Regions from separate parts of the Priestia sp. 40 genome, predicted to be linked through region 1. Evidence: a T-box and tRNA genes for the amino acid it is inferred to sense, from the RefSeq annotation. Region 1 holds a T-box; the other regions hold tRNA genes.
What was found. The T-box of region 1 lies ahead of thrS (threonine--tRNA ligase). A T-box ahead of a tRNA ligase gene usually reads a tRNA of that ligase, here a tRNA-Thr.
Positions count from the first base shown of each region.

Region 2: it encodes a tRNA-Thr, which carries the amino acid that the T-box ahead of thrS (threonine--tRNA ligase) is inferred to sense. The anticodon was not compared.
Region 3: it encodes a tRNA-Thr, which carries the amino acid that the T-box ahead of thrS (threonine--tRNA ligase) is inferred to sense. The anticodon was not compared.

Region 1 is NZ_JBMPZA010000020.1:25,341-28,596, reverse strand. Features, by position in the region: gene thrS (threonine--tRNA ligase) at 1-1,747, opposite strand, end outside; T-box leader at 1,798-2,024, opposite strand; T-box leader at 2,063-2,290, opposite strand; gene ACO1DI_RS22110 (MFS transporter) at 2,381-3,256, opposite strand, start outside.
Region 2 is NZ_JBMPZA010000023.1:74,037-77,292, reverse strand. Features, by position in the region: rRNA gene ACO1DI_RS23765 (23S ribosomal RNA) at 1-734, shown strand, start outside; rRNA gene rrf (5S ribosomal RNA) at 843-958, shown strand; tRNA gene ACO1DI_RS23755 (tRNA-Asn) at 968-1,042, shown strand; tRNA gene ACO1DI_RS23750 (tRNA-Glu) at 1,046-1,120, shown strand; tRNA gene ACO1DI_RS23745 (tRNA-Val) at 1,144-1,219, shown strand; tRNA gene ACO1DI_RS23740 (tRNA-Thr) at 1,224-1,299, shown strand; tRNA gene ACO1DI_RS23735 (tRNA-Tyr) at 1,308-1,391, shown strand; tRNA gene ACO1DI_RS23730 (tRNA-Gln) at 1,399-1,473, shown strand; tRNA gene ACO1DI_RS23725 (tRNA-Lys) at 1,478-1,550, shown strand; tRNA gene ACO1DI_RS23720 (tRNA-Gly) at 1,560-1,634, shown strand; tRNA gene ACO1DI_RS23715 (tRNA-Ala) at 1,657-1,732, shown strand; gene rocF (arginase) at 1,896-2,795, shown strand; gene ACO1DI_RS23705 (aspartyl-phosphate phosphatase Spo0E family protein) at 2,879-3,049, opposite strand; gene sigW (RNA polymerase sigma factor SigW) at 3,205-3,256, shown strand, end outside.
Region 3 is NZ_JBMPZA010000015.1:524,675-527,930, reverse strand. Features, by position in the region: rRNA gene ACO1DI_RS17615 (23S ribosomal RNA) at 1-1,096, shown strand, start outside; rRNA gene rrf (5S ribosomal RNA) at 1,207-1,322, shown strand; tRNA gene ACO1DI_RS17605 (tRNA-Asn) at 1,332-1,406, shown strand; tRNA gene ACO1DI_RS17600 (tRNA-Ser) at 1,410-1,501, shown strand; tRNA gene ACO1DI_RS17595 (tRNA-Glu) at 1,523-1,597, shown strand; tRNA gene ACO1DI_RS17590 (tRNA-Val) at 1,621-1,696, shown strand; tRNA gene ACO1DI_RS17585 (tRNA-Met) at 1,715-1,791, shown strand; tRNA gene ACO1DI_RS17580 (tRNA-Asp) at 1,795-1,870, shown strand; tRNA gene ACO1DI_RS17575 (tRNA-Phe) at 1,886-1,961, shown strand; tRNA gene ACO1DI_RS17570 (tRNA-Thr) at 1,987-2,062, shown strand; tRNA gene ACO1DI_RS17565 (tRNA-Tyr) at 2,073-2,156, shown strand; tRNA gene ACO1DI_RS17560 (tRNA-Trp) at 2,162-2,235, shown strand; tRNA gene ACO1DI_RS17555 (tRNA-His) at 2,266-2,341, shown strand; tRNA gene ACO1DI_RS17550 (tRNA-Gln) at 2,370-2,444, shown strand; tRNA gene ACO1DI_RS17545 (tRNA-Gly) at 2,450-2,524, shown strand; tRNA gene ACO1DI_RS17540 (tRNA-Cys) at 2,562-2,635, shown strand; tRNA gene ACO1DI_RS17535 (tRNA-Leu) at 2,650-2,738, shown strand; tRNA gene ACO1DI_RS17530 (tRNA-Leu) at 2,769-2,850, shown strand; tRNA gene ACO1DI_RS17525 (tRNA-Gly) at 2,923-2,996, shown strand; gene ACO1DI_RS17520 (B3/B4 domain-containing protein) at 3,112-3,256, opposite strand, start outside.

The sequences.
Region 1 (3,256 bases):
ATCCGAGCTTTTGTTCTCGATTATCTAACTCTACTCGAATGCCCTTTTGCCCTAACGCTTCTTTAACTTGTTGTGCATATTGCTGGTGAGCTTTCAGTGATACCGGAATAACCTTTACCTGTACAGGTGCCAACCATGTTGGGAAGACCCCTCCAAAGTGTTCAATTAAAATCCCAAAGAAACGGTCAAGAGATCCAAAAATAGCACGGTGAATCACAACTGGACGCTGTTTTTCGTTCTTTTCATTAATATAATTCAAATCAAACTTCTCAGGCAGTTGGAAGTCTAATTGAATTGTTGCACATTGATGGCTTCTTTTTAAAGCATCCTTAATATGAAAATCGATTTTAGGGCCGTAAAATGCGCCGTCGCCTTCATTTAATTTATAATCAAAGTTCAACTTGTTTAATACGTTTTCTAAAGAGCTCTCAGCAAGTTCCCATAAGCTATCCTCTCCCATGGAGTCTTCTGGTCGAGTTGAAAGTTCAATACTATATTCAAAACCAAATGTCTTGTAGATATAATCCACTAATTCAATGACCGATTTAATTTCACTTTCAATTTGTTCAGGAGTAACAAAGATATGAGCATCGTCCTGACAAAACGTACGTACTCTTAATAATCCATTTAGAGCCCCACTGAATTCGTGACGGTGAACTTGACCGAATTCTCCCATTCGAATGGGTAAATCTCTATAGGAATGGAGCTTATTTTTAAAGATAAGCATATGACCAGGACAGTTCATGGGCTTTAATGCAAATTTAGCGTTATCCACTTCTGAAAAATACATATTATCCTTATAATGATCCCAGTGACCAGACTTTTCCCATAATTGTTGATTCATCATAAAAGGAGTACGTACTTCTTCGTAATTATGCTTTTCTTGAACGGATCGTAGGAATTGCTCCAGCTGATTTTTAACCATTTGTCCTTTAGCTAGATAAAAAGGCATTCCAGGTGCTTCATCAGAAAACATAAATAATTCTAGTTCATTTCCCAATTTTCTATGGTCTCTTTTCGCTGCTTCTTCTAGAAACATCAGATACTCATTTAACTGTTTTTGAGAACGAAAAGCTACGCCATATACACGTTGTAACATTTGGTTGTCGCTGTTACCTCTCCAGTATGCTCCTGATACTTTTGTTAATTTAAACGCCTTAACCATTCCAGTAGAAGGAAGATGTGGGCCTCGACATAAATCGAAAAATTCCCCTTGTTTATAAATCGTAACTGTTTCATTCATAGGAATATCACGTAATAACTCCAGTTTCAACTCGTCGTTTATCTCGCTAAATATTCTTTCAGCTTCACTACGTGTCACTTCAGTACGTTCAATAGGATGATTTTCATTAATAATTTTCTTCATTTCATGTTCGAGTTGTAGTAACTCATTAGAAGCAATCGTTGTAGAAAGATCCATATCGTAATAAAATCCATCTTCAATAACTGGTCCTACCCCTAACTTCACATTCTTATGTACTCTTTTTACTGCCTGAGCAAGTATGTGAGCTGTTGTATGCCTCATAATTTCTAGACCTTCGTCAGAATCTACTGTTAAAATTTCGATTTCTGCATTTTGATTAATGGCTCGATGCAAATCATACAATTCTCCATTTACTTTACCCGCAATAGCTTTCTTCTTTAGGCTAGAACTAATGGATTCTGCAATAGCATGTAATGTAATACCTTTTGAAAATTCTTTCTCATTTCCATCTAAAAAGCGAATTTGAATTAAATCTTTACTCATGATAACCTCTCCTATTTAAATAAAGTCAAAAAAAACATACTCATCCCTAAGTAAGGGACGAGTATGTTTTCACACGTGGTACCACCCAAATTCCCATCAATAGAAATATATCGATGGCTCTGGTGCTGTAACGTCGCAAACGTTATTAATTACTACTAGTTCACTAATAAAGCTCCAAGGTGGTAAATTATTTCTCTTTCTTAAGGGCTCACAGCCAAAGACCCTATTCTCTGCAAAGAAGTATAAAAATAATTCATGTCCTTTTCGTTGCTTATCTATTTATTTTTGAACATAAAAAAACGCACTCATCCCTCTAACAGGGACGAGTGCGGTCGTGGTACCACCCTAATTTTATAAAACACTACAAGTGTTATATTCTCAAAAAGATAACGGATTTCCCGATTGAGGTTACTCTATCTACATATTTCCCCACAATAGCTCCAAGGTGGTAAATTATTTCTCTTTCTTAAGGGCTCACAGCCAAAGGCCCTATTCTCTGTAAAGAAATATAAAAATAATTCGTGTCCTTTTCAACGCTCAACATGTTCATTTCCAATAAATAGAATTATAATTTATACTATTTGTAAATGTCAATACTTAATTCTAAATATGTTATTAATTGTATGTTTTTGTTTAAAAAGATGGTTTATTGGTAGTTCTATTTTTACCTGTGTTTTTGGGGTTGTCCACTAGTAAATAACCAAAGATACTTATAATGCCAAACATGACACCGAACATTATGAACATGGTTTCACTTCTCAAAAATTCTAGTAATGTACCTGACAAAATGGGTCCTATAGACATACCAGTATATCTAACAAAGTTAAATACTCCCATAGCACTAGCTCGATTTTGTTCAAATTGATGGGTTAATATGGTTGCATAGGAAGGTGTTAAGATTCCAATTCCCACCCCATAAATGAATAGGCTTAGCGACATAAGTAGTAAAGAAACAGTATGTGTGAGTCCAAATCCTATAACACTAAATGCGATTGAAAAATTAGTAAAGGTAAATATATTTATAAGAGAAATCTTCTTCTGAATGTATTTGAATAACAGACTTCCGGCTATAAGGCTTAGCGTCATAGGAAGATAAAGCAAGCCAACAAGTTTTAGGTTTAGATGATAGTGGTCTGTTAATAAAACGGGGAGATAAACCAGGATAGAAAAGTAAATCAAAAAGTTCAAGAAGCTTAATGACAACAATACACTTCCCATCTTATCCTTCGCCATTACAAGGTAAAAATGAAGACCGTTCCTCTTGCTTGTCTTGTGCTTTTTCTGGTCTTTAGGAAAAAACAACATATTGATAATAAGTAAAAGAATAGATATACCCACTAATGACCAGAAAACACCATCATAATTGTATCGGTCTCCTATAAATCCTCCTAAAATAGGAGCTACTGCAGGAGCAATAGATAACAAGGTTTGATAAGTTCCCATAGCACTACCACGTTCTTCCCCATCAAAAAGATCCGTTATTGTAGCAGCTGCAATCAATGGAATGGC
Region 2 (3,256 bases), on a different contig from region 1:
GTGGGATACTACCCTGGCTGTATTGAAATTCTAACCCGCGGCCCTGATCGGGCCGGGAGACAGTGTCAGGTGGGCAGTTTGACTGGGGCGGTCGCCTCCTAAAATGTAACGGAGGCGCCCAAAGGTTCCCTCAGAATGGTTGGAAATCATTCGTAGAGTGTAAAGGCACAAGGGAGCTTGACTGCGAGACCTACAAGTCGAGCAGGGACGAAAGTCGGGCTTAGTGATCCGGTGGTTCCGCATGGAAGGGCCATCGCTCAACGGATAAAAGCTACCCCGGGGATAACAGGCTTATCTCCCCCAAGAGTCCACATCGACGGGGAGGTTTGGCACCTCGATGTCGGCTCATCGCATCCTGGGGCTGTAGTCGGTCCCAAGGGTTGGGCTGTTCGCCCATTAAAGCGGTACGCGAGCTGGGTTCAGAACGTCGTGAGACAGTTCGGTCCCTATCCGTCGTGGGCGTAGGAAATTTGAGAGGAGCTGTCCTTAGTACGAGAGGACCGGGATGGACACACCGCTGGTGTACCAGTTGTCTTGCCAAAGGCATCGCTGGGTAGCTATGTGTGGACGGGATAAGTGCTGAAAGCATCTAAGCATGAAGCCCCCCTCAAGATGAGATTTCCCATAGCGCAAGCTAGTAAGATCCCTGAAAGATGATCAGGTTGATAGGTCAGAGGTGGAAGCGTGGCGACATGTGTAGCTGACTGATACTAATCGATCGAGGACTTAACCAAAACTTTAAAAGCGTAAGCTTTGCTCAGCAAACTGTTACCTAGTTTTGAGAGAACAAAACTTTTAAAAAAGTCTTGCTTTCTTTATCAAATCATGTATAATATAATATGTCTGGTGGCGATAGCGAAGAGGTCACACCCGTTCCCATACCGAACACGGAAGTTAAGCTCTTTAGCGCCAATGGTAGTTGGGACTTTGTCCCTGTGAGAGTAGGACGTTGCCAGGCTATTATTATTCCACAGTAGCTCAGTGGTAGAGCTATCGGCTGTTAACCGATCGGTCGTAGGTTCGAGTCCTACCTGTGGAGCCAACTGGCCCGTTGGTCAAGCGGTTAAGACACCGCCCTTTCACGGCGGTAACACGGGTTCGAATCCCGTACGGGTCACCATTTATTTTTATCTACATAATAGTGGAGGATTAGCTCAGCTGGGAGAGCACCTGCCTTACAAGCAGGGGGTCGGCGGTTCGATCCCGTCATCCTCCACCACCGTGCCGGTGTAGCTCAACTGGTAGAGCAACTGACTTGTAATCAGTAGGTTGGGGGTTCAAGTCCTCTTGCCGGCACCATTTATATCGGAGGGGTAGCGAAGTGGCTAAACGCGGCGGACTGTAAATCCGCTCCTTCGGGTTCGGCAGTTCGAATCTGCCCCCCTCCACCATCTTTATTGGGCTATCGCCAAGCGGTAAGGCAACGGATTTTGATTCCGTCATGCGTTGGTTCGAATCCAGCTAGCCCAGCCATAGAGAGCCATTAGCTCAGTTGGTAGAGCATCTGACTTTTAATCAGAGGGTCGAAGGTTCGAGTCCTTCATGGCTCATTTTAATAAGCGGAAGTAGTTCAGTGGTAGAACACCACCTTGCCAAGGTGGGGGTCGCGAGTTCGAACCTCGTCTTCCGCTCCATTTCTATATAAAAAAAGATATTGGGGCCTTAGCTCAGCTGGGAGAGCGCCTGCCTTGCACGCAGGAGGTCAGCGGTTCGATCCCGCTAGGCTCCACCATACATATGAACGTACAACCTTTAAGCAAATTGCTTAAAGGTTTTTTTGTGCAGTTTCTACAAATTAGAATTGTATATATATTCAAAAAAGTGTCGAGTTGAGCCATCGCTCATTTAGCCGTTACAATAAGAGAGTAGCAACATTTGTGATGGGGGGACATATTATGAATAAGCTTTCAATTATTGGAGTACCAATGGATTTAGGTCAAACTCGCCGTGGGGTCGATATGGGGCCAAGTGCGATACGATATGCAGGTGTCATTGAACGCATCGAGAATATTGGCTATAGTGTAGAAGATAAAGGGAATATTGAAATTGCCTTAGCTGAACGAGTACATAGTGATGAAAATACAAACTTAAAGAATTTAAAAGCTGTAGCAGATGCTAGCGAGAGGCTTGCTCAGACCGTAAGTGATGTTATTACAAATAAAAGGTTTCCTTTAGTGCTAGGGGGAGATCACAGTATCGCTATCGGAACACTAGCAGGAGTAAGTCGTCATTATAAAAACTTGGGCGTGATTTGGTATGATGCACACGGAGATTTGAATACAGCAGATACGTCTCCTTCAGGAAATATTCACGGTATGCCATTGGCGGCAAGTATAGGTGTAGGAGACGAAGCATTGACTCGAATTGGTGGTTATACACCTAAAGTTAAGCCTGAAAATATTGTGATTATCGGAGCACGTTCTTTAGATGAAGGAGAAAAAGAGCTAATAAAGGAAAAAGGCATTAAAGTGTATACGATGCATGAGATAGATCGAATGGGCATGACAAAAATAATGGAAGAAACAATTTTATATTTGCAGGATAAAACAGATGGCGTTCATCTATCACTCGATTTAGACGGACTGGATCCACATGATGCACCTGGAGTAGGAACACCAGTTATCGGTGGAATAAGCTATAGAGAAAGTCATTTAGCTATGGAGATGTTGGCAGAATCTCAGCTAATCACTTCTGCTGAGTTTGTGGAAGTGAATCCTATTTTAGATGAACGGAATAAAACAGCTACCGTAGCTGTTGCATTAATGGGCTCACTTTTAGGAGAAAAATTAGTATAAAACATTAATACCTACCAAAAGGTACATGAAATATATATGAAGATAAAAAAAAAGAAGCTCTTAGTTCAGATTCGAGAGCTTCTTTATATAGAGAAAAACTTTTCATATTCATTTAATAAACCATCTAGCTCTGAACTTACTCTCACCACTGTTAGTGATGATAAAGGGTTTTCTGCTGCAAGAGTGACCATGTTATTTCTACATTCTTCAATTTGATTCAAAAGGTTCTCTTTTGTATGAGTCAAGCTTTCCACTCCTCTTCTTTTCATCTATACTAATTACATAACCTACGTACGATCTTTTTAAACGTATTTGACAAATTTTTGTTAAAATAATTAAGCATAAGTGAAACTTTATGATAAAGTACACGTATATATACTATCCCGCAATGGGCGGAGGTAACCGTTACATGGATTTATTATTAAAAAGGAAAATAAAAAAAGTAAAAAAAGGTGACCAGG
Region 3 (3,256 bases), on a different contig from region 1:
CGCAAGGCGAAGTATAGGGGCTGACGCCTGCCCGGTGCTGGAAGGTTAAGAGGAGGGGTTATCCTTTGGGAGAAGCTCTGAATTGAAGCCCCAGTAAACGGCGGCCGTAACTATAACGGTCCTAAGGTAGCGAAATTCCTTGTCGGGTAAGTTCCGACCCGCACGAAAGGCGTAACGATCTGGGCACTGTCTCAACGAGAGACTCGGTGAAATTATAGTACCTGTGAAGATGCAGGTTACCCGCGACAGGACGGAAAGACCCCGTGGAGCTTTACTGTAGCCTGATATTGAATTTTGGTACAGCTTGTACAGGATAGGTAGGAGCCTGAGAAACCGGAGCGCTAGCTTCGGTGGAGGCGTCGGTGGGATACTACCCTGGCTGTATTGAAATTCTAACCCGCGGCCCTGATCGGGCCGGGAGACAGTGTCAGGTGGGCAGTTTGACTGGGGCGGTCGCCTCCTAAAATGTAACGGAGGCGCCCAAAGGTTCCCTCAGAATGGTTGGAAATCATTCGTAGAGTGTAAAGGCACAAGGGAGCTTGACTGCGAGACCTACAAGTCGAGCAGGGACGAAAGTCGGGCTTAGTGATCCGGTGGTTCCGCATGGAAGGGCCATCGCTCAACGGATAAAAGCTACCCCGGGGATAACAGGCTTATCTCCCCCAAGAGTCCACATCGACGGGGAGGTTTGGCACCTCGATGTCGGCTCATCGCATCCTGGGGCTGTAGTCGGTCCCAAGGGTTGGGCTGTTCGCCCATTAAAGCGGTACGCGAGCTGGGTTCAGAACGTCGTGAGACAGTTCGGTCCCTATCCGTCGTGGGCGTAGGAAATTTGAGAGGAGCTGTCCTTAGTACGAGAGGACCGGGATGGACACACCGCTGGTGTACCAGTTGTCTTGCCAAAGGCATCGCTGGGTAGCTATGTGTGGACGGGATAAGTGCTGAAAGCATCTAAGCATGAAGCCCCCCTCAAGATGAGATTTCCCATAGCGCAAGCTAGTAAGATCCCTGAAAGATGATCAGGTTGATAGGTCAGAGGTGGAAGCGTGGCGACATGTGTAGCTGACTGATACTAATCGATCGAGGACTTAACCAAACTTTTAAAAGCGTAAGCTTTACTCAGCAAACTGTTACCTAGTTTTGAGAGAACAAAACTTTTCAAAAAAAGTCTTGCTTTCTTTATTAAATCATGTATAATATAATATGTCTGGTGGCGATAGCGAAGAGGTCACACCCGTTCCCATACCGAACACGGAAGTTAAGCTCTTTAGCGCCAATGGTAGTTGGGACTTTGTCCTTGTGAGAGTAGGACGTTGCCAGGCTGTTATTATTCCACAGTAGCTCAGTGGTAGAGCTATCGGCTGTTAACCGATCGGTCGTAGGTTCGAGTCCTACCTGTGGAGCCATTTGGAGAGCTGTCCGAGTGGCCGAAGGAGCACGATTGGAAATCGTGTAGGCGGTTAACGCTGTCTCAAGGGTTCAAATCCCTTGCTCTCCGCCATTTTCATTTAATTAGCACAGTGGCCCGTTGGTCAAGCGGTTAAGACACCGCCCTTTCACGGCGGTAACACGGGTTCGAATCCCGTACGGGTCACCATTTATTTTCATCTACATAATAGTGGAGGATTAGCTCAGCTGGGAGAGCACCTGCCTTACAAGCAGGGGGTCGGCGGTTCGATCCCGTCATCCTCCACCATATATTATCTATTATCATCGCGGGGTGGAGCAGTTCGGTAGCTCGTCGGGCTCATAACCCGAAGGTCGCAGGTTCAAATCCTGTCCCCGCAACCAAGTGGTCCCGTGGTGTAGCGGTTAACATGCCTGCCTGTCACGCAGGAGATCGCGGGTTCGATTCCCGTCGGGACCGCCATTTTAAATTTAATAAGGCTCGGTAGCTCAGTTGGTAGAGCAAAGGACTGAAAATCCTTGTGTCGGCGGTTCGATTCCGTCCCGAGCCACCATTTTAAAAACATTTGTTTTTAAAATGCCGGTGTAGCTCAACTGGTAGAGCAACTGACTTGTAATCAGTAGGTTGGGGGTTCAAGTCCTCTTGCCGGCACCACAGTTATTGTGGAGGGGTAGCGAAGTGGCTAAACGCGGCGGACTGTAAATCCGCTCCTTCGGGTTCGGCAGTTCGAATCTGCCCCCCTCCACCATTTACAGGGGCATAGTTTAAAGGTAGAACTACGGTCTCCAAAACCGTCAGTGTGGGTTCGATTCCTACTGCCCCTGCCAATTATAAAAATAACATTGCATATATACGTGGCGATTGTGGCGAAGTGGTTAACGCACCGGATTGTGGTTCCGGCATTCGTGGGTTCGATTCCCATCAGTCGCCCCATTTATAAACGATATGCATATTCCAATATTGGGCTATCGCCAAGCGGTAAGGCAACGGATTTTGATTCCGTCATGCGTTGGTTCGAATCCAGCTAGCCCAGCCATATTTGCGGAAGTAGTTCAGTGGTAGAACACCACCTTGCCAAGGTGGGGGTCGCGAGTTCGAACCTCGTCTTCCGCTCCAATTTAATTTTAATAAAGTTACTTAGTCTTGAGTAAATGGCGGCATAGCCAAGTGGTAAGGCAGAGGTCTGCAAAACCTTTATCACCGGTTCAAATCCGGTTGCCGCCTCCATTTATTTACAAGCTGCCGGGGTGGTGGAATTGGCAGACACACAGGACTTAAAATCCTGCGGTAGGTGACTACCGTGCCGGTTCAAGTCCGGCCCTCGGCACCATTTATTATTTTAACTTGCCTTTTTTATTTTGCCGATGTGGCGGAATTGGCAGACGCGCACGACTCAAAATCGTGTTCCTTCGGGAGTGTCGGTTCGACCCCGACCATCGGTACTTTAGCTTTACTTGACAGGATGATTCCTGTTTTTATTTTTACTTATCGGTCGACAAATTTTGATAATATTTGCGGGTGTAGTTTAGTGGTAAAACCTCAGCCTTCCAAGCTGATGTCGTGAGTTCGATTCTCATCACCCGCTCCATACATATTGTTATCACAACGCAGTGTCTCGCTTTCAAAGCTGAGATGTTGCGTTTTTTATTTTTAGCGCAAATATAGCGTCTATCTTGAAAAGATAGACGCTATATTTGCGTACATTAGTTAATGACTTGATAGGTTGCTTCGCCGCCGTGAATTTGAATGAACATGTCACTTAGGGATTTAGTTAGTTTATAAGCCTGTTCTTCTGAAAGTGAAGGCTTTAAATAAATGAACTGTACAGCTTGTGTTGTCTTTTCAGTT